DNA from 4 places in the Mesorhizobium sp. M0207 genome. Region 3 is predicted to be linked to each of the others. Evidence: predicted binding sites of a transcription regulator. Region 3 holds the regulator's gene; each other region holds the start of a gene.
What was found. Region 3 encodes PhoB, which activates phosphate uptake and scavenging genes when phosphate is short. Its sites were predicted from a motif close to TGTCATNNANCTGTCAT; they were not measured.
Positions count from the first base shown of each region.

Region 1: a site for PhoB is predicted at 3,953-3,969, ahead of NKJ15_RS21805 (RNA degradosome polyphosphate kinase). Genes of this name have one in related genera too.
Region 2: a site for PhoB is predicted at 2,129-2,145, ahead of ugpB (sn-glycerol-3-phosphate ABC transporter substrate-binding protein UgpB). Genes of this name have one in related genera too.
Region 4: a site for PhoB is predicted at 2,484-2,500, ahead of phnF (phosphonate metabolism transcriptional regulator PhnF). Genes of this name have one in related genera too.

Region 1 is NZ_JAMYSQ010000017.1:96,935-102,866, forward strand. It holds gene NKJ15_RS21795 (hypothetical protein) at 1-83, opposite strand, end outside; gene ppx (exopolyphosphatase) at 147-1,679, opposite strand; gene NKJ15_RS21805 (RNA degradosome polyphosphate kinase) at 1,679-3,880, opposite strand; gene NKJ15_RS21810 (zinc-finger domain-containing protein) at 4,030-4,275, shown strand; gene NKJ15_RS21815 (FAD-dependent monooxygenase) at 4,295-5,512, shown strand; gene NKJ15_RS21820 (TIGR02117 family protein) at 5,546-5,932, opposite strand, start outside.
Region 2 is NZ_JAMYSQ010000013.1:112,517-118,448, reverse strand. It holds gene NKJ15_RS18585 (bifunctional diguanylate cyclase/phosphodiesterase) at 1-1,910, opposite strand, end outside; gene ugpB (sn-glycerol-3-phosphate ABC transporter substrate-binding protein UgpB) at 2,208-3,518, shown strand; gene ugpA (sn-glycerol-3-phosphate ABC transporter permease UgpA) at 3,600-4,484, shown strand; gene ugpE (sn-glycerol-3-phosphate ABC transporter permease UgpE) at 4,493-5,341, shown strand; gene ugpC (sn-glycerol-3-phosphate ABC transporter ATP-binding protein UgpC) at 5,349-5,932, shown strand, end outside.
Region 3 is NZ_JAMYSQ010000004.1:282,446-288,377, reverse strand. It holds gene NKJ15_RS09565 (sugar ABC transporter permease) at 1-258, opposite strand, end outside; gene xylF (D-xylose ABC transporter substrate-binding protein) at 400-1,440, opposite strand; gene NKJ15_RS09555 (ROK family protein) at 1,726-2,970, shown strand; gene phoB (phosphate regulon transcriptional regulator PhoB) at 2,980-3,669, opposite strand; gene phoU (phosphate signaling complex protein PhoU) at 3,686-4,393, opposite strand; gene pstB (phosphate ABC transporter ATP-binding protein PstB) at 4,426-5,229, opposite strand; gene pstA (phosphate ABC transporter permease PstA) at 5,226-5,932, opposite strand, start outside.
Region 4 is NZ_JAMYSQ010000002.1:429,855-435,786, reverse strand. It holds gene NKJ15_RS05905 (alpha-D-ribose 1-methylphosphonate 5-phosphate C-P-lyase PhnJ) at 1-220, opposite strand, end outside; gene NKJ15_RS05900 (carbon-phosphorus lyase complex subunit) at 217-1,329, opposite strand; gene phnH (phosphonate C-P lyase system protein PhnH) at 1,331-1,942, opposite strand; gene phnG (phosphonate C-P lyase system protein PhnG) at 1,942-2,403, opposite strand; gene phnF (phosphonate metabolism transcriptional regulator PhnF) at 2,538-3,281, shown strand; gene NKJ15_RS05880 (zinc-binding alcohol dehydrogenase family protein) at 3,300-4,316, opposite strand; gene NKJ15_RS05875 (ABC transporter permease) at 4,387-5,352, opposite strand; gene NKJ15_RS05870 (sugar ABC transporter ATP-binding protein) at 5,349-5,932, opposite strand, start outside.

The DNA.
Region 1 (5,932 bases), on a different contig from region 3:
TTGGAAACCGTCTGAGCTCTGGCCGCGTCGAAAATCAACAATGGCAGGATGGAAAGCAGCAGCAGGATTTGACTGGATTTCACGATCTTCTCCCAAGCGTGGAGCTCGCAGCGAATTGCCACATGCAATTGGCGTCGTGCCTGAAACTACTTCACTGAAATACTAGGCCCGCCCTCGACCGCCAGCACCAGCCGGCGGTTGGTGACCTTTGCCAGCTGTGCCAACCGGCCGGCCGGCCGCTCGCCGTAGAGGTCGGACAGCGACGCCGGCAGCACCAGCGCCAGCACGCCATTGCCGCGGTTTTCCCATTTCAGCCGCGGCATGACGCCGGGCATTGCCGCCGTCAGGAGATAGACGACGCGCAGCAGCGCCGCCAAGACGCGGGCGCGCTCGAGATAGCGCGGCGTCGCCAGCCCGCGGATTTCCGGCGCGGCTTCATTGAACACGCCCTCGTGGCGAAACAGGCTGACAAGCGCCAGGAAGGCGCGGCCGGGATGGTCGACGCCGATGAACGAGGCGTGGGCGATGATGTTGAGCGATTGCTTGCCGCGATATTCGGGATGGGCACGCCAGCCGATATCGGCGAGCAGGCAGGCGGCGTGGCGGTAGCGCGCCTCGTCCCTGGTTTCGTCGATGCCGAAGGCAGCGAAGGCCTTGCCGGTCCACTCGACAAGCTCATGCGCGTGGTCGACCGAGCGCGAGCGCAGGCGGGCAAGCTCTTCCGCCGCCGAGATCAGCGGATCGGCCTTCTGCTCGGCCTTGTCGAGCAGCGAATAGAGAAAGCCCTCGCGCACGCCCAGCGCCGACACGATGATCTTCGACGGCTGCATCGCCGCCATGATCTCCTGCAGCACGATGGCGCCATAGGGCAGCAGCGAGCGGCGGTTCTTGGAGATGCCCTCGATGCCTTTGATCTTGTCGATCTCGGCCTTGGCAACCTGCCGGAGGAAGTTCGCGGCGCTTTCGATGCCGATCTCGTAATGGTGCATGACGCCGAGCGGGTAGTTGGTCATTTCCATGTGCAGCCGGGCGAGGTTTCGCCAGGTGCCGCCGACCGTGTAGAACGCCCTGCCCTGCCCGCCCTTCAGCAATTTCGCCCGCGCCAGTTGCTCGCGCGTGATCCTTGCCGCCTGGGTCAGCGAGTTCTTCGCCATGTCCTGCAGGCGCAAGCCGCCCAACGGCAGCGTGATGCCGTCACCGATCGTCTCACCGTCAATATCGATCAGCTCGAGGCTGCCGCCGCCAAGGTCGCCGGCAATGCCGTTGGCCGGATGGAAACCGGAAATGACGCCGAGCGCCGAATAATGGGCTTCCTCGCGGCCGCTCAGCACCTGGATCTCGGTCTTGAGCACATCCTCGGCGCGGTGGATGAAGTCGGGGCCGTTGACGGCCTCGCGAGCGGCGGCGGTCGCCAGCACATATATGCGCTCGGCGCCGGCCTGGTCGGAGAGCGCGCGGAAGCGGCGGAACTCTTCCATCGAGCGCGTCACCGCCTCGGGATCGAGCTTTCCGGTCGAAACGATGCCGCGGCCGAGGCCGGCCAGCATCTTTTCGTTGAACAGCAAGGTCGGCGAGCGCGCCAGTCCTTCATAGATGACAAGACGGATCGAGTTCGATCCGATATCGATGATGGACAGCGGTCGGCGGTCCTGAAGCCGGCCCTGGGACGCTGAAATCATCAGCCCGTCGCTGCGTTCTGTTTCTTGCGGCGCTTGAACTGCGCGATGCGCTTGGGCGCATGCGACTTCAACGCATCGCCCCGTCCGGACAGGCTCGGATTGGTCATGAAATATTCCTGCGCGTTGAACGGTTCCTCGCCCTCCTCCAGCACAACGCGCCGGGAGGTTCCGTCAGCCAATACGTCGAAACTTTGCTGGTTGTCCATGATGTTGCCGAGCATGATCTGGCCGAGCACCTGCTCATGCACAGTTGGATTGGTGATCGGCACCATGGTCTCGACGCGGCGGTCGAGATTGCGCGGCATCAGATCGGCCGAGGAGATATAGACGATCGCCCCGTCCGAGGGCAGGCCGTGGCCGTTGCCGAAGCAATAGATGCGGCTGTGCTCGAGGAAACGGCCGACGATCGACTTCACCCTAATGTTCTCCGATAGGCCGGGCACCTGCGGTCTCAGGCAGCAGATGCCGCGCACGACGAGATCGATCTCGACGCCGGCGCGGCTGGCATCGTAGAGCGCATCGATGACGATCGGGTCGACCAAGGCGTTCATCTTCATCCAGATGCGGGCCGGCCTGCCCTCCAGCGCGTGGCTGATCTCATCCGAAATGTGCTGGAGGATGCGGTCGCGCAGCGTAAACGGCGAGATGGCCAGCCGCATCTGCTCGGCCGGCTCGGCATAGCCGGTGATGAAGTTGAACAGCTGGGCGACATCGCGCGCGATCGTCGGATCGGTGGTGAAGAAGGACAGGTCGGTGTAGATGCGTGCCGTGACCGGGTGGTAGTTGCCGGTGCCCAGATGCACGTAATTGCGCAGCCTGCCATCCTCGCGGCGCACCACCAGCGACATCTTCGCATGGGTCTTCAGTTCGAGAAAGCCGAAGACGACCTGAACGCCGGCGCGCTCGAGGTCGCGCGCCCAGCGGATGTTGGCTTCCTCGTCGAAACGCGCCTTGAGCTCGACCAGCGCGGTCACCGACTTGCCGGCCTCGGCGGCGTCGACCAGAGCGCGTACGATCGGGCTGTCGTTGGAGGTGCGGTAGAGCGTCTGCTTGATCGCCACCACTTCCGGGTCGGCCATTGCCTGGCGCAGGAACTGCACCACCACGTCGAAAGATTCGTAAGGATGGTGGACGATGATGTCCTTCTCGCGGATCGCGGCAAAACAATCGCCGCCATGCTCGCGGATGCGCTCGGGAAAGCGGGGATTGTAGGGGGTGAATTTCAGATCGTCGCGGGCGACGGCGACGATCTCCGAGATCTGGCTGAGCGCCAGCGGACCGGTGAGCACGCTGATGCGGCTTGCCGAGACGCCGAGCTCGCCGGCGACGAAATCGCGCAATTCGGCCGGCATCAGCCGGTCGAACTCGATGCGGATGACCGAGCCGCGGCGTCGGCGCTTCAGCGCCGTCTCGAACAGCCGCACCAGATCCTCTGATTCTTCCTCGACCTCGATATCGCTGTCGCGGATGATGCGGAACGTGCCGGAGCCCTTGACCTCATAGCCGGGGAACAGCTTGCCGATATAGAGACTGACCGCCTCTTCGAGTGGAATGAAGCGGACATGATGCTTGCGATCCGGCAAACGGATGAAGCGCCTCAGTGCCACCGGCAGGCGCAGAAGCGCGCTCATTTCCTCGCCGTTCTTGCGATGGCGCAATTGCAGCGCCATCGAGAAACCGAGATTGGGAATGAACGGAAACGGATGCGCCGGGTCGATCGACAGCGGCGTCAGGACCGGAAATACCTGCTCCTGGAAATGGTCCTCGAGCCAGGTCTTCTCGTCCTTGGTCAGGCCATCGCGGGTGATGCTTTCGATGCCTTGTTTGTCGAGCAGCAGCATCAGCGCCGAAAGGCTGTTCTGCTGGTCCTCCTGCAGGCGCTCGACCTCGCGCAGCAATTGTTCGAGCTGCTGCTCGGGAGTGCGCCCATCCGGGCTCTTCAGCACGATGCCTTCGCGCACCTGGCCGGCAAGACCAGCGACGCGGACCATGAAGAACTCGTCGAGGTTGGCGGCCGATATCGACAGGAAGCGAACGCGCTCGAGCAGCGGGTGATTGGCGTTCAGCGATTCCTCGAGCACGCGCCGGTTGAATTGCAGCCAGGAAAACTCGCGATTGACGAAGCGATCGGGATTGCCGCCTTCGGGGCTCGCCGCCTCGACGGTGATGAATTCGTTCTGCACCGGCTTCAGTTCGTTCATGGTTCCCGCTCTTCCCACACCGTTCGACGAGCACAGCCTTAACCGGCTTAACTTATCCTCTGACAGGCTTTTGCGACAGTTTCATTTCATCGATCTTGCAAAGAGACGGGTTATGATCCAGATGCAATCGACGAGATCAGGAGACGACGATGGCAGGCGGTTCCATTCCCCATTTCCAGAACGATGCGGGCTACCCGGCAATCGACATCGGCGTCAAGGAATTCATGTGCACCGGCGCCAATCCGCCTTTCGACCATCCGCATGTATTTCTCGACATGGGCGACGACAATGAAAAGGTCTGCCCCTATTGCTCGACGCTCTATCGCTATTCGCCGAAACTGAAGGCATTGGAAACGCAGCCGCCGGGCTGCCTCTATATCGACCAGGCCGCCTGATTCTTCCGCGACAAGCCTGATGCAGGAAACGCAGTCCCGGCAGGTGGTCATCGCCGGGGCGGGCGTCGCCGGGCTGACCGCGGCACTGGCCTTCGCCGAGCGCGGCTATCGGGTAAAACTGTTCGAACAGGCGCAGCACCTCGAGGCTGCCGGCGCCGGTATCCAGCTTTCGCCCAACGCGACGCGCATCCTACGGCAGCTCGGCGTACTCGATCGGCTGCTGGCGACGGCGGTGCGGCCGGAGGCAGTCGTGCTCAAGGATGCCGCCACGCTGCGCAAGCTGGCGCGCGTACCGCTTGGCCAGGCGGCCGACACGCGCTGGGGAGCGCCCTATCTCGTTGCCCACCGCGCGGATCTGCAGTCAGCGCTGATGCAGCGGATAGCCGAGCGGCCCGAGGTCGAGCTTGTCACCGGTGCCCGCGTCGGCGGCGTCGCAACCGGACCGAATGGCATCACCGCAACAGTCGAGATTGCCGGCACGACCATCGAAACCGAAGCATCGTTGCTGGTCGGAGCCGATGGCGTCTGGTCGTCGGTGCGAGAAAAACTGGCCCGCAAGGCGGCCGAATTCGGCAGAAGCCGATTCTCGGGCGAGCTTGCCTGGCGCGCCACGGTGGCCGCGGACAGCCTTGCCGGACAAGCCTTCAGGGCGATCGGTGCGCCCGATTGCGTTACCGCATTCCTCCATCCAGGCTTCCATATGGTCGCCTATCCGGTCAGCCGTGGCACTGTCTTCAACCTCGCGGCCTTCACCAAGGGCAAGCGCATCGCCGAGGGCTGGTCAGGGCATGCCGACCCCGCCAGCCTCGCCAGCGCCATGCGTGGCGCCGCGCCGGCGCTGGTCCGCCTGGCGAACGAGGCCGCGCCGTGGACGGCACGGCCGATCCACATAGTCGAGCAGCGGCGGTGGACGACCCCGGAAGGCATCGCGCTGACCGGCGATGCGGCGCACGCGATGACGCCGTTTGCCGCACAGGGCGCGGCGATGGCGATCGAAGACGCGGTAACCCTTGCCGGTTTCGTTGCCACCTCGCCCGCCGATCTCAGCAGCGCGCTTGTCGCCTGGGAACAGGCGCGGCGGCCGCGCGTCGCCCAGGTCGCCCGTCGCGGCGCCATCAATCGCGTCGCCTGGCATGCGGCCGGGCCGGTGGCGATGGCCCGCAACCTGTTCCTGGCGATGCGCTCACCCGAAAAGCTCGCCGCCGATCTCGACTGGCTCTACGGCTGGCGGGCGTAGGACGTTCGGCGGTCCTAAGTCATCGGCGCCTTGTCAATTGTAAAGCCGCATCGACAGGCCGAGCGATGCCGGCAGCGGGTTCCACCAGCCGGTGCGCAGCCCGGCGATGCGCAGTGCCGCCGCCGCCCAGGTGTTGCAGCCGACCAGCGCGTTGAAACGGCCATTGCCTTCGAAGAAACGATCGAAACGGGAATACGCCGCATTCTCGATCGGCATGGCCCCGTTCGGTCCCTGCCGGAAGCTTCCCGCAATGTAATCGAGCAGCGCCGTAAACCGCTCCTCGCCGATATCGAAGCCGGCGACGTCGGGATGCGGCTCGGCGATTTCGCCTGAAATGTCGACATGCATCACCGACGCATCGACGGTCAGCGCCTTCATCACCGGCACTGCCTTCAGTTCCGACCAGGTCGGCGTCTCGAG
Region 2 (5,932 bases), on a different contig from region 3:
TTCGGATTGTGAAGTTGCACGGCGGAGACGTTGACGGCGACCATCAGCGGGTTTGTCCAGCGAACAGCATCGTTACAAGCCGTCGTCAGCACCCAGTCGCCGATCTGCGCGATAGCGCCACTGTCCTCGGCCACGGGGATGAAAACGGTCGGAGAAATGTCACCCCGCTCAGGGTGCTGCCAACGGACCAGGGCTTCGAAGCCGATCATCCTGCCGCCGCGGATCTCCTTCTGCGGCTGATAGACGAGGTGGAACTCCTTGCGGGCGATCGCCTGGCGCAATTCATGCTCCATCACGCGCTTGTCGCGGGCCGCGGTGCCCATGGCTATCTCGAAAAACCGATAAGTGTCCCTGCCTTCGGTTTTGGCGCGATGGAGTGCCGTGTCGGCATGGCTGATCAGGCCGGCCTGGTCTTCGGCATCCAGCGGAAAGAAGGCGATGCCGATGCTGGCCGAGACGAGGCCGGAGCCGACCGAAACCCTGTTTTCCTCCCGGATCGCCGCCAGCAAGTCCTCGGCTATCCGGCCTGCGGCCAGGGGGTCGGGGAGGTTCGGAGCTATGATGGCAAATTCATCGCCGCCGAGACGCGCGAGCATCTGTCCGTGGCGCGGGATGCCGGAAATGCAGTGCGCCAGCTTCTGCAGCATAGCATCGCCGGCCCCGTGGCCATAGAGGTCGTTGACTTGCTTGAACCGGTCGAGGTCAAGCAGCAGGAGCGCCAGATGTCCATCCTTGCCGCCACGATCCATCGAGGCGAATTCTGCTTCCAGCCGGGAAGAAAAGCTCCGCCGATTGGCAAGCCCGGTAAGCGGATCGAAATGCGCGAGGCGGAGGATCTCTTGTTCTGCCTTCTTGCGCTCACGGATGTCGCGAACGGCAAGCACCGTATGAGGCCTGCCGCAGTAGGTGATTTTCCTGGCGATCAGCTCGACAGGAATTCTCGCCCCGTCGCTGCCCCTTAACTTCGCTTCCTGCGCCTGTTCGCCGAAGCCGGACATATCGGCTGCGCTCTGTCCGTCGAAAAGCTCGCCGAATTGCATCGTGTTCAGGGTGGCTGTCGCTGTTCCGGTCAGCTTCGCCATACTGTCATTGGCGCTGACAATGCGGGTGCCATCGCAAACGATCAGACCTTCCACCGCCGCATTGGCGAGATCGTGCATGCGATCGGCCTCGAGCTTCTGGCGGCGAAAGCGCAGGTCGATCCACAGCGCGGCACCCGATAGCACAAGGATTATCAGGCTGGCGACCGCTGCGGCAAAGGCCTGGGAAATGGGCTCGATGGAATGTTCGGATATTTCAATCGAGGAATCCGGAATGATCGACACCGCGGCCATCGCGATGAAATGCAAGCTGCAAATCGCCAGCGTCAAAAGCGCGGCGCCGCCGAAAGTCGCGAGCGCTGACGGACGGCGCAAGACGACAAGGAGCGCCAGTGCCGCGAGGGTCACGCCGGCCAGAAGCGATATCGCGACAAGGAGCAGGTTCCATACGACCCGGCCTTCGACCTCGAAAGCTGCCATGCCGATGTAGTGCATCGTCGCGATGGCGCCGCCCAGAATGGCGCCACCGACGAGGAAATGGTCGATGCCGCGGCGCAAGGTGGCGACCCACATCCCAAGCGCGGTCATGATAACGGCGGCGGCAAGCGAAAAGGCGGATAATCCCGGATTGTATGCGTTCGGTATTCCCGGCGTAAACGCGGTCATGGCGATGAAATGCGTCGCCCATATGCCGAACCCGGTCGAGGCCGCGGCGATCATCAGCCAGACAAGCCGGTTTCGCTCGGTCGATCGGCCGACATGCTTAAGGAGATTAACCGCTGAGAAGCAAGAAATTCCACAGATGAGTGCGGCAAGCGCAACCAGTCTCGGATCGTGCTGACTTACAATACAATTATAGACCGTCAGCATCCTGGTTCACTCGGTCTGCCAAAATTAACAGGGGAGGTGTGACTGATTAGCTCTTGGAGATTTTAACGAATGGTTAACCCGTGGGCCATGAGGCGGGTCTTTTCGGGGGAAAACCGACGCCGCTGCGCCCAAAAAGACAGTGATGTGATTTCTGGCGCCCGGTTTCAGTAGCGAGTGCACTTTAGGAAGGAATGATGTTCATTGATCCGCAATAAAACCGTTGTCCGATTGTCATCAGCGCCACATATTGGCTTTGCGGAAGTGCCCCTTTCGCCAATGACAAACGGGAGATGAAACATGAAGTTCTTCGGCTTTGCGGCCGGTATCGCCGCCACCGTGACCCTGCTTTCCACCACCTCCGCCTTCGCCGTCACGCAGATCAGCTGGTGGCACGCCATGACCGGCGCCAACGCCGAGGTCGTCGCCAAGATCTCCAAGGATTTCAACGCCAGCCAGAGCGACTATGAGCTCGTTCCGGTGTTCAAGGGCACCTATCCGGAGACGCTGAATGCCGGCATCGCTGCCTTTCGTGCCGGGCAAGCGCCAGATATCCTCCAGGTGTTCGACGTCGGCACCGGCGTGATGATGGCGGCCGAGGGTGCGATAAAGCCGGTGGCCGATGTGATGACCGGCGCCGGGATGACTTTCGACAAGAGCCAGTATCTGCCCGGCATCGTCGGCTATTATTCGAAGCCGGACGGCACCATGCTATCGTTCCCCTACAACTCTTCCTCGCCGATCCTCTATTACAACAAGGACATCTTCCAGAAGGCAGGCCTCGACGTGAACAATCCGCCCAAGACGTGGAACGAGGTGTGGGAAGCTGCCAAGAAGATCAAGACGAGCGGCGCCGCCCCTTGCGGCTATACCTCGACCTGGCTGACCTGGATCCACCTGGAGAATTTCGCGGCGTGGAATGACGTGCCTTGGGCCACCCAGCAGAATGGCCTGGCCGGCGGTGATGTCGAACTCAAGATCAATGCGCCGATTTTCGTCAACCACTTCCAGGCGCTCGCTGACCTGGCCAAGGACGGCACATTCAAATATGGCGGGCGCACCTCCGAAGCCAAGCAGATATTCCTCGCCGGCGAATGCGGCATCTTCACCGAATCGTCGGGCGGCCTCGGCGATATCGTCAAGTCCGGCATGAACTATGGCATCGGCCAGCTTCCTTACGACAGTGACGCCAAGGGTGCCCCGCAGAACACGACGCCGGGCGGTGCCAGCCTGTGGGTGTTCGGCAACAAGTCGGACGAGGAATACAAGGGCGTCGCGGCCTTCTTTGCCTATCTGTCCAAGACCGATGTGCAGGAATATCTGCACCAGAAGTCGGGATATTTGCCAGTGACGCTTGCGGCATACGAGGCGACTAAGAAATCAGGCTTCTATGACAAGAACCCCGGCCGCGAGACACCCATCCTGCAGATGATCGGCAAGTCGCCGACCGACAATTCGAAGGGCGTGCGCCTGCCGAATCTGCCGCAGGTGCGTGATATCCAGAACGAGGAGCTGGAGAAGATGCTGGCCGGCCAGCAAACCGCCCAGCAGGCACTCGACAATGCGGTTGCGCGCGGCAACGCGGCGATCAAGGAAGCGCTGGAGAACTGACGGGATTATCTCAGTTAGTCGGTTGGAATATCGCCCACGCGAGCTCGCGCGGGCGATACCTGGATAGCGAGGGAAATCAGCCTGTCTCCACGCGTCGTCTTTCCCAACAAGATCCTGCCCTACCTGCTGGTGGCGCCACAACTCGCCATCACCCTGGTTTTCTTCTACTGGCCGGCCGGTCAGGCGATGTACCAGTCGATGCTCAGGCAAGACCCGTTCGGGCTGAAGAGCAGGTTCGTCTGGTTTGCCAATTTCCGGAAGGTGCTGGCCGATCCGGCCTACCTCAACTCGATCAAGGTCACAGTAGTGTTCTCTCTTGCGACCGCGATCGTTGCCATGGTTGTGGCCCTGCTGCTCGCGGTCATGGCCGAGAAGGCCGTGCGCGGCAAAGGCCTTTACCGCACACTGTTGATATGGCCTTACGCCGTGGCGCCGGCGATTGCCGGCATGCTTTGGCTTTTCCTGTTCAATCCCTCGATCGGCTCGTTGGCCTATTTGCTGAGAAGCCTCGGCGTCGTATGGGACCCGCTCCTCAACGGCACCCACGCCATGATCCTGCTGGTGTCGGCTGCTGCCTGGAAGCAGATCAGCTACAACTTCCTGTTCTTCGTCGCCGGCCTGCAGGCGGTGCCGAAAACGCTGATCGAAGCGGCGGCCATGGACGGCGCCGGCGAAACCAAGCGCTTCTGGACCATCGTCTTCCCGCTGCTTGCGCCGACAACCTTTTTCCTGCTGGTCGTCAACACCGTCTATGCCCTGTTCGACACGTTCGGCATCGTTCATGCCGTCACCGGCGGCGGGCCGGGCAAGACGACAGAGACGCTGGTCTACAAGGTCTACAATGACGGCTTCGTCAATCTGATCCTGGGCGACTCGGCGGCGCAGTCGGTCATCCTGATGGCCATCGTCATCGCGCTCACAGCAATCCAGTTCCGCTATGTGGAACGCAAAGTCCACTACGGCTGAGGGCAGCGATGATCGGCCAGTCCCCGCTCCGCACCTTCATCGCCCATGCCGTGCTCATCCTCGGCATATTGATCGTGGCTTTTCCGATCTACTACACCTTCGTTGCCTCGACGCACACGCTGCAAACGATCCTCAGGCCGCCCCTGCCGCTCTTACCCGGCGGCCAGCTATGGAACAATTACAGCGAGGCGCTGTTCGGCGGCATCGGTCGTATCGGCGGGGTCAGCGTCGGCAGGCTGCTCCTCAACACCACGATCATGGCGCTCGGCGTTGCGGTGGGAAAGATCTTCATCTCGATCCTGTCGGCCTACGCGATCGTGTTCTTTCGCTTTCCGTTGCGCATGACCTTCTTCTGGCTGATCTTCATCACCTTGATGCTTCCAGTCGAGGTGCGCATCCTGCCGACCTACAAGGTGATGGTCGATCTCGGCATGATCGACACCTATGCCGGCCTGATCGTCCCGCTGATCGCCTCGGCCACCGCAACGCTGCTGTTTCGCCAGTTCTTCATGACCATACCGGGCGAATTGGTCGAGGCGGCGCGTGTCGACGGTGCCGGGCCATGGCGCTTCTTTTTCGATATTCTGGTGCCGCTGTCGCGGACAAACATCGCCGCGCTGTTCGTGATCCTCTTCATTTATGGCTGGACGCAGTATCTTTGGCCGCTGCTCGTCACCAACAGCAACGACATGAACACCATCGTCATCGCGCTGAGAAAGATGGTTTCCTTCGCCGATGCCGACACCCAATGGCACCTCGTGATGGTCACGGCAATGCTGGCCATCGTGCCGCCGATCCTGGTGGTCGTGCTGATGCAACGCTGGTTCGTGCGCGGTCTGGTCGAATCCGAAAAGTGAGAAGCCGATGGCGACCGTGGATCTGAAGGATGTCAGGAAAATCTATCCCAGCGGCGTCGAGGCCGTGAAGGGCGTTTCCATCGCCATTCCCGACAAGGAGCTTTGTGTGCTGGTCGGCCCCTCCGGCTGCGGCAAGTCTACGCTGCTGAGGATGATCGCCGGACTGGAGACGATTTCTGCCGGTACAGTCGCCATCGACGGCAAGGTGGTCAACGCCATTGGCCCGACCGAGCGCGACATCGCCATGGTGTTCCAGAACTACGCGCTCTACCCACATATGAAGGTCTATGACAACATGGCCTATGGCCTGCGCAACCGCGGCACGCCGAATGACGAGATCGACAGCAGGGTACGCTCGACTGCCAAGGTGCTGGAGCTTTCGGCGCTGCTCGACCGGCGCCCGCGCGAGCTTTCCGGCGGTCAGCGCCAGCGCGTCGCCATGGGTCGCGCCATCGTGCGCAACCCGAAGGTCTTCCTGTTCGACGAACCGCTGTCCAACCTCGATGCGAAATTACGCGGGCAGATGCGCATCGAGATCAAGAATCTGCAACGCTCGCTTGGCGTCACCTCGGTTTATGTCACGCACGACCA
Region 3 (5,932 bases):
GGAAGTCTGCACCGACAGGTTCCAGAGATTGCGTGGCGTCAGGAAGGTCCGGCTGTCGAAGTCGAACGGATTGACGCCGAGCCGTACGCTGGAAATGACATGCAGACCGACCCAGATGACCAGCAGCGCGCCGACCATGCCGAGCATGCGCGTGTCGAGTTCGGTTGCCTTGAGAAATCGGGCAACGATGCCGAGCTCGGATTCCCGTGCCCGGTCTGCCGTGCTGTCGACCGGCGTGTTGGACGTCGTGTCGGTCATGATGTTTCTCCCGCCGGGTTGCCGTCTGCCGCGGATGCCGGAAGCAGCCTAGAAGTTATCCGCCGGAAGCGGAAAAACAACTCTTGTTGAAAAACGCCGCGGCGAGCGGCCACGGCGTTCGGACTTCTCGGAAACGTCGGCTCAGTTGCAGACTGCAACAGTGCCAGCCGTCACGCCGGCGCAGACCTCTTCTTTCTTGATCCAGCCGGCGTCGATGACGACGTTGAGGTTGTCCTTGGTGATGGCGACCGGGGTCAGGAACAGCGACTTGACGGTATTGCCGCCGGGCGTGGTGAAATCCTTCACGCCGGCAATGTCGGTCATCTGCTTGCCGTCGGCCAGCTGCGAGGCGATCTCGGCGGCATTCTTGCCGAGCTCGCGCGCATCCTTCCACACCGACACGGTCTGTGTGCCGAGCGCGATGCGGTTCAGCGCGGCGTGGTCGCCGTCCTGGCCCGAAACCGGAACCGATCCGGCCAGCCCTTGCGCTGTCAGCGCGGCGACGACGCCGCCGGCAGTGCCGTCATTGGCCGCGACCACGGCATCGACCTTGTTGTCGTTGGCGGTCAGGAACTGTTCCATGTTCTTCTGAGCGTTGGCCGGCAGCCAGCCGTCGGTATAGGCCTCGCCGACATTCTTGATCTTGCCGCTGTCTATTGCCGCCTTCAGCACCTCCATCGAACCGGCAAACAGGAAATCGGCATTCGGATCGGAACCCGAACCCTTGATGAAGACATAGTTGCCTTCCGGCTTCACCTTGAAGACTTCCCGGGCCTGCATGCGGCCGACTTCCTTGTTGTCGAAGGTCAGGTAAAAGACGTCCTTGTTCTCGATCAGCCGGTCGTAGCCGACAACCGGAATACCTTCGTCCAGCGCCTTTTGCACGGCCGGCCCGATGGCCGAGGCGTCCTGCGCCAGGATGATCAGTGCGTTGGCGCCCTGCGAGATCAGGCTCTCGACGTCGGTGAGCTGCTTGCCGGGGTTGGACTGTGCGTCGGCGGAAATATACTTGTCGCCTGCGGCCTCGATGGCCGCCTTCATTGCGGCCTCGTCGGTCTTCCAGCGCTCTTCCTGGAAGTTCGACCAGGAAACGCCGATGACCTTGTCTTTAGCCTGCGCCACCGACGCCAGCGCCAGCGTCATGGCGACACCCGCCAGAATGGCGGTCGTGAATTTCTTCATCATATCCTCCCTGCGCCGCGTACGGCGTGACCAATTGGCTCAAAGACCAGCTTAGAAGCTCTAATTTTTTCGAGCCTCGAAAAAATACTGGCCCGATCTCCGGCTGCTGTCAACATCGATTCTGATGGATTTTGATGACTCTGCGAGTTTTTTCGAGCGTCGGAATAAACGATGACAGCGCCACCTGCATCTGACACTATTTGCCTCATCCGACACTATTTGTCGGACATTACCGACGGCTTCCGGTTCATGAGCGGCCGCGGCAACCGGGAGGAAAGCAAAACAATGTCGGTCGGAATCCGCCATGACGATTTGCGCCGGCGCAACCGGGCGATGGTGATCTCGGCGGTGCGCCGGGCCGGCCAGCCATCGCGTACTGAGATCGCAGCTACCACCGGCCTCAGTCATTCGACCATATCGGCGATTTCTTCCGACCTGATACGGGAAGGCATCCTCGCCGAGAGCAAGCCAAGTGAGCCCGTTTCGTTGAAACGCGGTCGTCCGCAAGTCGGCCTCGCCCTCAACCCGGAAGCGGCGGCGGTGCTGACCGTGGTGTTGTCGCTGAATTTCCTTTCGGCCGCCATTATCGACTATACGGGACAGGTGGTCGCCGAGGAACAGCGCCGGCTGGACACGCTGACTATGCCGCGCGACGAGCTGATCCGTGAATGCATGGCCATCGTCCGGCGCCGGCTGCAGGATCCAGATCTTGACGTCCGCAGTGTCGCCCGCATCGCCCTGGCGATTCAGGGCATTACCGACTCCCCTGCACGCGCCATGCTGTGGTCGCCGATCACACCGCAGACCGACATCGCCTTTGCCGACATGCTGGAGGACGAATTCGGCATCCCGGCAACGGTGGAGAACGACTGCAACATGATGGCGGTGGCTTTGCGCTGGCGCAATCCGGATCGCTATCGCGATGACTTCATCGCCATCCTGCTTTCGCATGGCATCGGCATGGGGCTGGTGCTGAAGGGCGAACTGTTCACCGGGACGCATTCCTCGGGCGGCGAATTTGGCCACATGATCCATCGTCCGGGCGGCGCGCTCTGCCGTTGCGGGCGGCGCGGCTGCATCGAGGCGTATGCCGGCAACTACGCCATCTGGCGCAACGCCAGGCAGATGAGCGAAGACAGCGAACCGGTCGCCGACGTCAGCGACGCCGACATGCGCGCACTGGCGGCCCGGGCGCGCGAGAAAGATGGGCCGGAACGCGAGGCCTACCGCAAGGCCGGCGAAGCGCTGGGTTTCGGTCTCGGCTCGCTGTTCGCGCTGATCGATCCGGCACCGGTCGCGATGGTCGGCGCCAGTGCCGCCGCCTTCGATCTGATCGAGCCGGCCTTGCGGAAGGCAATCGCCCAGACCGCCGGCGGCCAGCATTCAGGCTCGATCTCCTTCGATACAGAGCCGAACGAATTGCCTCTGATCCGCGAAGGCTGCGCGATGCGGGCGTTAAGCTTCGTCGACCAGGAGATTTTCGCGCCGGGCGCGCAAATGAGGCCCAGCGTCAGAAAGAACGTAGCCTGACCAGGCGGGTCAATCTTCCCTGATCGCATAGCCGGCGCCGCGGATGGTGCGGATGACATCCGGCATCCGGCCGTTGTTGACGGCTTTGCGCAGCCGCCCGACATGCACGTCGACGGTGCGTTCGTCGATGTAGATTGTCTCCCCCCAGACATTATCGAGTAACTGGCTGCGCGAGAAGACACGGCCCGGATGCCGCATCATGAACTCGAGCAGCCGGAATTCGGTCGGCCCGAGCCTGATTTCGCTCTTCTTGCGATAGACCCTGTGCGATTCGCGATCGAGCACGATGTCGCCGACCTTCAGCACGCTGGACAGCACTTCCGGCTTGGCGCGCCGCAGCAGCGCCTTGACCCTGGCCATGAATTCCGGTGTCGAAAACGGCTTGACCAGATAGTCGTCGGCGCCGGTCGAAAGACCGCGCACCCGGTCGCTCTCCTCGCCGCGCGCGGTCAGCATGATGATCGGCAGCCGCTCGGTTTCGGGGCGCACCCGCAACCGACGACAGAGCTCGATGCCGGAAACCGCTGGTATCATCCAGTCGAGCACCAAAAGGTCGGGCACATTCTCCTGCAAACGGATCTCGGCTTCGTCGCCGCGTGTCACCACCTCGACCTGGTAGCCTTCGGATTCGAGATTGTAGCGGAGCAGCACACCCAACGGCTCCTCGTCCTCCACCACCATTATGCGTGGTGCGATCATCGGCTGGGCACCCCCATCATGTCACCGGTGCGGACATTGTCGTTTCGTCCTGCTTCGGACGATTGACCGGCAATTGCTCGCCGGTCAGCACATAATACGCATTTTCGGCGATGTTGGTGACATGGTCGCCGATCCGCTCCAGATTCTTGGCGCAGAACAGCAGGTGCGTGCAAGCGGTGATGTTGCGCGGATCTTCCATCATGTAGGTCAACAGCTCGCGGAACACGGACGTGTATTTAACGTCGATGCGCTCGTCGGCGGCACGAAGCTTGGCCAACGCGGCCGCATCGCCTGCAGCATATTCCTCGATGACACCCTGCACCTGGATGAGAACCAGCTGCGCCATCGCGTCGATGGAATGCGACAGGTCCCGCGGCGTGGCGCTGAGGCCGACCGCACTCACGCGCTTGGCGATATTCTTGGCAAGGTCGCCGATGCGTTCGAGGTCGCCCGCCATGCGGATCGCTCCGACCACATGGCGAAGATCGTGGGCCATCGGCTGGCGTTTGGCGATCAGGGTGATGGCGCGGTCGTCCAGTTCGCGTTGACGCGCATCCATGATGGCGTCGTCGGAAACGACGCGTTGCGCCAGCACGTTGTCGGAATTCAACAGCGCCTTGGTCGCCCCGCCGACCATCGAACCGGCGAGGTCGGCCATGTCGCGGATCAGCTTGCTGATCTGCTCGAGATCCTCGTCGAAAGAAGCGACTGTGTGTTCGCCCATGGTCCTGTCCTCATATGCATGATCGGAACGGCTCAGCCGAAGCGGCCAGTGATGTAGTCCTGCGTGCGCTTCTCGCGGGGCGACGTGAATATCTTCTCGGTCCGGTCGAACTCGACCAGTTCACCCAGATACATGAACGCCGTCTGGCGCGACACGCGCGCCGCCTGCTGCATGTTGTGGGTGACGATGACGATCGTGTAGTCGGCTTGCAATTCGTCGATCAGTTCCTCGATCTTGGCAGTCGACAGCGGGTCGAGCGCCGAAGCCGGTTCGTCGAGCAGAATGACTTCCGGCTTCACCGCCACGGTGCGGGCGATACAGAGCCGCTGCTGCTGGCCGCCGGACAGGCTCAAGCCACTGGCGTTGAGCTTGTCCTTGACCTCGCTCCACAGCGCGGCGCGCTTCAACGCCTGTTCGACGCGGCCGTCCATCTCGGACTTGCCGAGGTTCTCGTAGAGCCTGACGCCGAAGGCGATGTTCTCGTAGATCGACATCGGGAACGGCGTCGGCTTCTGGAACACCATGCCGATCTTGGTCCTGAGGAGGTTGAGATCCTGCGACCGGTCGAGAATGTTCTTGCCGTCGAGCAGCACCTGGCCCTCGGCCGTCTGTTTTGGGTAGAGCTCATAGATGCGGTTGAACACACGCAGCAGCGTCGATTTCCCGCAGCCCGAAGGGCCGATGAAGGCCGTGACGCTGCGCTCGGGCAGCGACAGGCTGATGTCCTTCAGCGCCTTGCTCTGGCCGTAGTAGAAGTTGAGGTTCTTGACCTCGATCTTCGTCTTCTCGGCGACCGTTTCGGCCATCGTCATGTCTGGGGACAACATCTGTGTCATCTGTCCTCTCTGCGTCCGGTAAGGCTGCGGGCGAGGATGCTCAAGCCCAGAACCGTCAGGGTGATTATGAGTGCGCCGGTCCACGCCAGTTGCTGCCATTCCTCGTAAGGGCTGAGAGCGAACTGGAAGATGGTCACCGGCAGGCTGGCCATCGGCGCGTTGATATTGCTGCTCCAGAACTGGTTGTTGAGCGCGGTGAAGAGCAGCGGCGCCGTCTCGCCGGAAATGCGTGCTATCGCCAGCAATATGCCGGTGACGATGCCGGACAATGCGGTGCGGTAGGCGACCGAACGGATCACCACCCAGCGTGGCGCGCCGATCGCGGCACCGGCTTCACGCAACGCGTTCGGCACCAGGTTGAGCATGTCTTCAGTGGTGCGCACGACCACCGGAATGACCAGGATGGCAAGCGCAACGGCGCCGGCAATGGCCGAGAAATGTCCCATTGGCCGCACCATCAGCTCATAGACAAACAAGCCTATGATGATCGACGGCGCCGACAACAGGATGTCGTTGATGAAGCGGACGACGGTGGTGATGCGCGAAAAGCGTCCATACTCGGCCATGTAGGTTCCCGCCAGCACGCCGATCGGCGTGCCGACGACAACGGCGATGATCGTCATCAGCAGGCTGCCCGTGATGGCATTGAGCAAGCCGCCGGCCTCGCCCGGTGGTGGCGTCATCTCGGTGAAGACCGCGAGCG
Region 4 (5,932 bases), on a different contig from region 3:
CGATGACCTTGAGCACATCGTCCGGGCCAATGATCGAAGCGGTGACCTGCACGCCGCCGGTGCCCCAGCCATAGGGCATCGGCATTTCGCGCGAGGCGAACGGCACCTGGTAGCCGGGGATGGCAATGCCCTTGAGGATGGCGCGGCGGATCATCCGCTTGGTCTGCTCGTCAAGATAGGCGAAGTTGTAGGTGGCGATGTCCGCTGGTTGTGCACTCATTCCGCTGCCTCCCTCTTTTCTTCGGCCTTGCCGGCATTTTCGCGGGCATCATGCTCGGCGCGCATGCGGCGCACGAGGTCGAGCTCGGCCTGGAAGTCGACATAATGCGGCAGCTTCAGATGCTCGACGAAGCCGGTCGCCTGGACATTGTCGGAATGCGAGATGACGAACTCCTCGTCCTGCGCTGCGGCGATGACATCCTCACCCAACTCCGAGGCGCGCAGCGCGCGGTCGCATAGCGCCATGGCCATGGCCTTGCGCTCGCTCTGGCCGAAGACGAGGCCATAGCCGCGGGTGAATTGCGGCGGCGCCTTGGCCGAGCCCTTGAACTGGTTGACCATCTGGCATTCGGTGACGCGGATGCTGCCGAGCGGCACGGCAAAGGGCAGTTCCGACACGTCCAGTTCCAGTTCGACCTCGCCGATGCGAACCTCGCCGACGAAGGGATGGTTGCGCGCGTAGCCGCGCTGGGTGGAATAGCCAAGCGCCAGCAGAAACCCCTCGTCGCCGCGCGACAGCGCCTGCAGGCGGATGTCGCGCGCCATCGGGAATTCGAGCGGCTCGCGGGTGATGTCGCCGGGGGTATGATCCCCAGGCATGTCGCCGTCGGGCTCGATCAGGCCTTCGCGGGCGAGGATGGCCGAGACGCGCGGCATGGCTTCCGCCTCGCCTGCGCGCTGCTCCGGTTCGGCGACATCGCCGCCGGCGGCGAGCTCGGGATCGAGCAGGCGGTGGGTGTAGTCGAATGTCGGGCCGAGCAGCTGGCCGCCGGGCAGGTCCTTGTAGGTCGCCGACACCCGTCGCTCGACCAGCATCGTGCCGGTGTCGATAGCCCTTGTGTAGCCGAAACGCGGCAGCGTCGTGCGATAGGCGCGAACCAGGAAGATCGCCTCGATCATGTCGCCGCGCGCCTGGACGATGGCGAGTGCCGCCAATTCCCGGTCGTAGAGCGAACCTTCGCTCATCACCCGGTCGACGCCGAGCGCCAGCTGCTCGACGATCTGGTCGAGGCGAAGTGCGGGCACCGAGCGGTCGCCGCGCCGGCGGTCGGCGAGCAGTTTGTGGGCGTTGCGAATGGCCGCTTCGCCACCCTTTACCGCGACATACATCCTATGCCTCCATCGTCTTGATGCGCGTCGTGCGCGGCAGGCAGGCAATTGCTTCGGACGTGGCGAGGATGATGTCGACGCCACGCGGAAAACGCTGGTTGTTCTGCTTCCATTGCTCGACGAAATGGCGCGGCATTTGCGCCGGCGCGATCGTCGCCGTCTTCTCGATGCCCGGGCCTTCGAGCAGCAGCGGAGCGCCGGAGACAAGATCGCTGACCTCGAGGATCAGCGTCGTGGAGCGATCGGGATAATCCTGGGTGCCTTGCGAAAACCCGTCGAGCGCCATCATCTCGGCCGGCGTGGCGATCAGCGCGAAATGCGCGTCGGCCGGGGTGTTGGCCAGCGGCGCGCCGGTATGAAAGCCAAGCCAGGATTTCACCGTCGCTGAAGCCTGCAAGGCGTGGTCGAGCCAGAGCGGCGTGTCGTTATCGCACAGCGCCAGCGCAACGGCCCCGGCGGTGGCCGACAGCGGCACCGGGGGGTGGGCGAGGGCCGGCAGCGGCTGCACACTACCTGGCCGCGCCATCGCGTCCATAACGGCACGGAATACGGTCTGGGCATTGAATACCGGATCGGCGAAGCCGCCTTCAATGGATTGAGTGGCGATATCCATCAGTCTTCTCCGCGCACCATGGTGAAGAAATCGACCTTGGTCGCCGCCGTCTCGGCGCGGCGCTGTTCACGCGCCTTGGCCAGTGCCGCCTGCAATGGCGCAACGATCCTGATCTCGACCTCATTGCGGTGGGCCGGGTCCTGCCACAGCGCATCGGCGATCGCCGCCAGCCTTGCCTTCTGCTTGTCGCGACCAAGTGCGTAGCAGTGGCCGACATGGCCGGACGCAAGCCGCACCGTGGCACGGGTGACCGTCGCCTCGCCGACATTGAAAGGGGCACCACCGCCGCCGATGCGGCCGCGTACCGTAACCAGGCCGGTTTCGGGGCCACGCAGAAGTTCCGCTTCGCAGGGCAGGCCGGTTTCGTCCCACAGGCGGACGATGTCTTCGCCGGCCGATTGCGCCAGCGTCGCCATCACGGCCTTGCGCTCGGCCTGCTCTCGCGCTTCCCGTCCTCGCATGGCCGTACTCCTCGTTTGCGTGAATTTGTCTATTGATATAGACAACTATACAAATTATACTCGTTATCTAGCGCGTGTCCATGACGGGCACGTGACACCGGCCAAAAGATCGGCGCAAAGAATTGGGGCGGGAGATGATCGGACAAGCCAACCGCATCGAGCGGCGCAGCGGTGTCGCGCTGTGGCGGCAGATCGCCGACCAGATACTGCATTCGATCGCCGCCGGCGATTTTCCCGAGAATGCCGCGCTGCCGCCGGAGATCGCGTTGGCCGGACGCTATGGCGTCAACCGCCACACGGTGCGTAGCGCTATCGCAGCGCTAATGCAGGAGGGTGTGCTCAGGGCGGAGCAGGGGCGCGGCACCTTCGTGCTGTCGCGCAAGCTGCTGTCTTATCCGATCGGCGCCCGCACCCGCTTTTCCGAGGGATTGCAAGGACAGGCGTCCGAGCGGCATATCACCTTGCTCGCGTCATCGATCGAGCCGGCCAACCGTCGTGTCGCAGAGGGCTTAGGCCTTGCGACGGGGGCCGATGTGATACGCCTGGAAACGCGCGGCGAAGCCGATGGAATGCCGGTATCCCGCGCGGCCGGCTGGTTCGATGCCAGGCGCTTTGCCGGCATCGATGCCGCCATGGCGGAAACCGGTTCGATCACCGCATCGCTGGCACGTTTCGGCATCGACGACTATCTCAGGCAATCGACCGTGCTGTCGGCGCGCCATGCCCATGCCGCCGACCTTGCTGACCTCGACCTGCAGCCCGGCGCCATCGTGCTAGTGACGGTCGCCGTCAACGTCACGCCCGACGGTCAGCCGATACAGTTTTCGGAGTCGCGCTTCCCGGCCGAGCGGATCGAGCTCAAATTGTCGGCGCTCTGAGATGCGGCAGCCCTGGCATCATCCGACTTGAATGACGGCCTTGATCAGGCCGGACTTCTCATGCGCCCAGCGGGCGAGGTCGTGCGGCGTCTCGCCAAGCGTGGTGCGGTGGGTGACCAGCTTTGCCAGCGGCAGCGCGCCGTTGCGGATCGAGGCGGCGACATGGTCGAAATCGGCACGCAGGGCGTTGCGGCTGCCGATCAGCATCATCTCGCGCTTGTGGAATTCGGGATCGGAAAAGGCGATGTCGTCCTTGACGACGCTGACCAGGACCAGCGCCCCGCCGTGCGCGACATGGGCGAAGGCCGACTGCACCGACCGGGTGTTGCCGGTGGCATCGAAAACCACGTCGAAGCCGTCGCCGCCGGTTGCTTCCCGCACCAGGTCGGCAGCGGTGCCTCGCGAGCCGTCGAGCGTCGCGAAGCCGAGTTCGCTTTCGGCAAAGCCAAGCCGTTCAGCGCTCATGTCGAGCAGCGTCACATCGAGCCCGGCGATGCGGGCGAACAGCGCCGTGCCGAGCCCGATCGGGCCTGCGCCGATGACCAGCGTGCGCGCACGTGGATCAGCCAGCGAGCGCCGCACGGCATGGGCGCCGATCGCCAGGAATTCGACGGCGGCGGCATCGGCCAGCGACAGGCCGTTTGCCGGATAAAGATTTTGCGCCGGCACCAGGATCTGCTCGCACATGGCGCCGTCGCGGTGGACGCCGAGCACCTCGATCCTGACGCAGCAATTCGGCTTGCCTTGCCGGCAGGCGATGCATTTGCCGCAGGCGAGATAGGGATTGACGATCACCGCTTCGCCGACGGCGAGATCGACGTCCACGCCAACCTCGATCACGGTGCCGGAAACCTCGTGGCCCATGATGCGGGGATAGGCGAGGAACGGGTGCTTGCCTTCGAAGATGTGATAGTCGGTGCCGCAGATGCCGACATGGCTGACGGCGACCAGCGCCCAGCCGGCGGGGGGGGCGCCAGGCGCCGGACGATCTTCGAGGACAAGTTCGCCGGGCGAGCGGCAGACGACGGCTTTCATGCTTCAATCCAGTCGGTTCATGGCACTGCCGGCCCTGCTGTGGCGAGGCCGGCGATTGTTGGGAGGCGGTCTATTTGCCGCGGCGGCGCAGCCCGTCGAAATAGACGATGACGATGATCAGCACGCCGGTGATGATGCGCTGCCAGAAGGCGTTGACGTTGAGCAGATTGGCGCCGTTGTTGATGGTGGCAAGGATGAAGGCGCCGAGCAGCGGTCCGTGCACGGAGCCGACAGCGCCGAACAGCGAGGTGCCGCCGATCACCGAGGAGGCGATCGCCTGCAATTCCCAGCCCTCGGCCTGCGTCGGATTGCCGATGCCGATGCGCGAGGCAAGCAGCACGCCGACGAAGGCCGCGCACAGGCCCGACAGCGTGTAGGCCATGTAGATGGTGCGCTGGACGTTGACGCCTGACAGGCGCGACGCCTCGGCGTTGGAGCCGACCGAGAACAGATAGCGGCCCCAGCGGCTGTGGTGCAGGAAGATGTAGGCTGGGATGCCGACCAGGATCACCATCCAGAACAGATTGGGGACGCCGGCGAAGGAACTGCGCGAGAACGTCTGGAAGGCGTCGTTGTTGATCGAGATCGAGTTGCCGTTGGTCATCAACAGACCGATGCCGCGCAGCGAGGTCAGCGTCGCCAGGGTGATGATGAAGGGCGGCAGGCCCATCTTGACGATGCCGAACCCATGGAACATGCCGATGGCGACGCCGACCAGCAAGGTGATCAGGATGGCGAGGAAAACCGGTGTCCCGGCGTTGATCAGCATCGCGACGATGACAGTGGCGAAGCCGACCACGGCGCCGACGGAAAGATCGATGCCGCCGGTGATGATGACGAAGGTCTGGCCGACCGCCAGGATGGCGATCATCGACCCTTGCCGCAACAGGTTGGAGATGTTGTTGGCCGAGGCGAAGCTCGGCGTCGCCACCGACAGGATGATCCATAAAAGAACCAGCAGCGCCAGCAGTGTCAGCCCGAACAGGGCGTTGTAGTTGCGTTTCGGCCTTTCGGCAGCGATCGCCTCGGTGCTCATATCCGTCCTCCCGGTTTTTCTTGTTTCTCGGCCAGCGCCTGGGTGAGGATCTCCTCGTGGTCAGCGGTACGAAAGCCGTGCGTGGCCACCAGCTTGCCGCGCCGGAACACGTGCAGCGTGTCGGCGAGTTCATAAACCTCGGGCAGGTAGGACGAGATCAGGATGATGCCGGCTCCCTTGGACAACAGCGCGCCGAACAGGCGGTAGATCTCGGCCTTGGTGCCCACGTCGACGCCGACAGTCGGCTCGTCGAAGATGAATAGCTTGGCGCCATGGGCGAGCCATTTGCCGATGACGATCTTCTGCTGGTTACCGCCGGACAGGCTGGAGGCCAGCGCGCCGCGCGTCGGCGTCTTGATGCGCAGGTCGGCGATCTGGCGATCGGCTTGCGCCTTTTCCTGCGCGCGGGAGATCAGCAGATTGCTGGAGATGCGCTTGTAGATCGGCAGATTGAGGTTGAGTCCGACCGGCAGGTTGAGGCAGAGGCCCTGGTCGCGGCGGCTTTCCGGGGCCAGCGCCATGCCGAGCCTGATCGCGTCATGTTCGGAATTGACCTTGACCTCCTTGCCCTCCCAGAGGA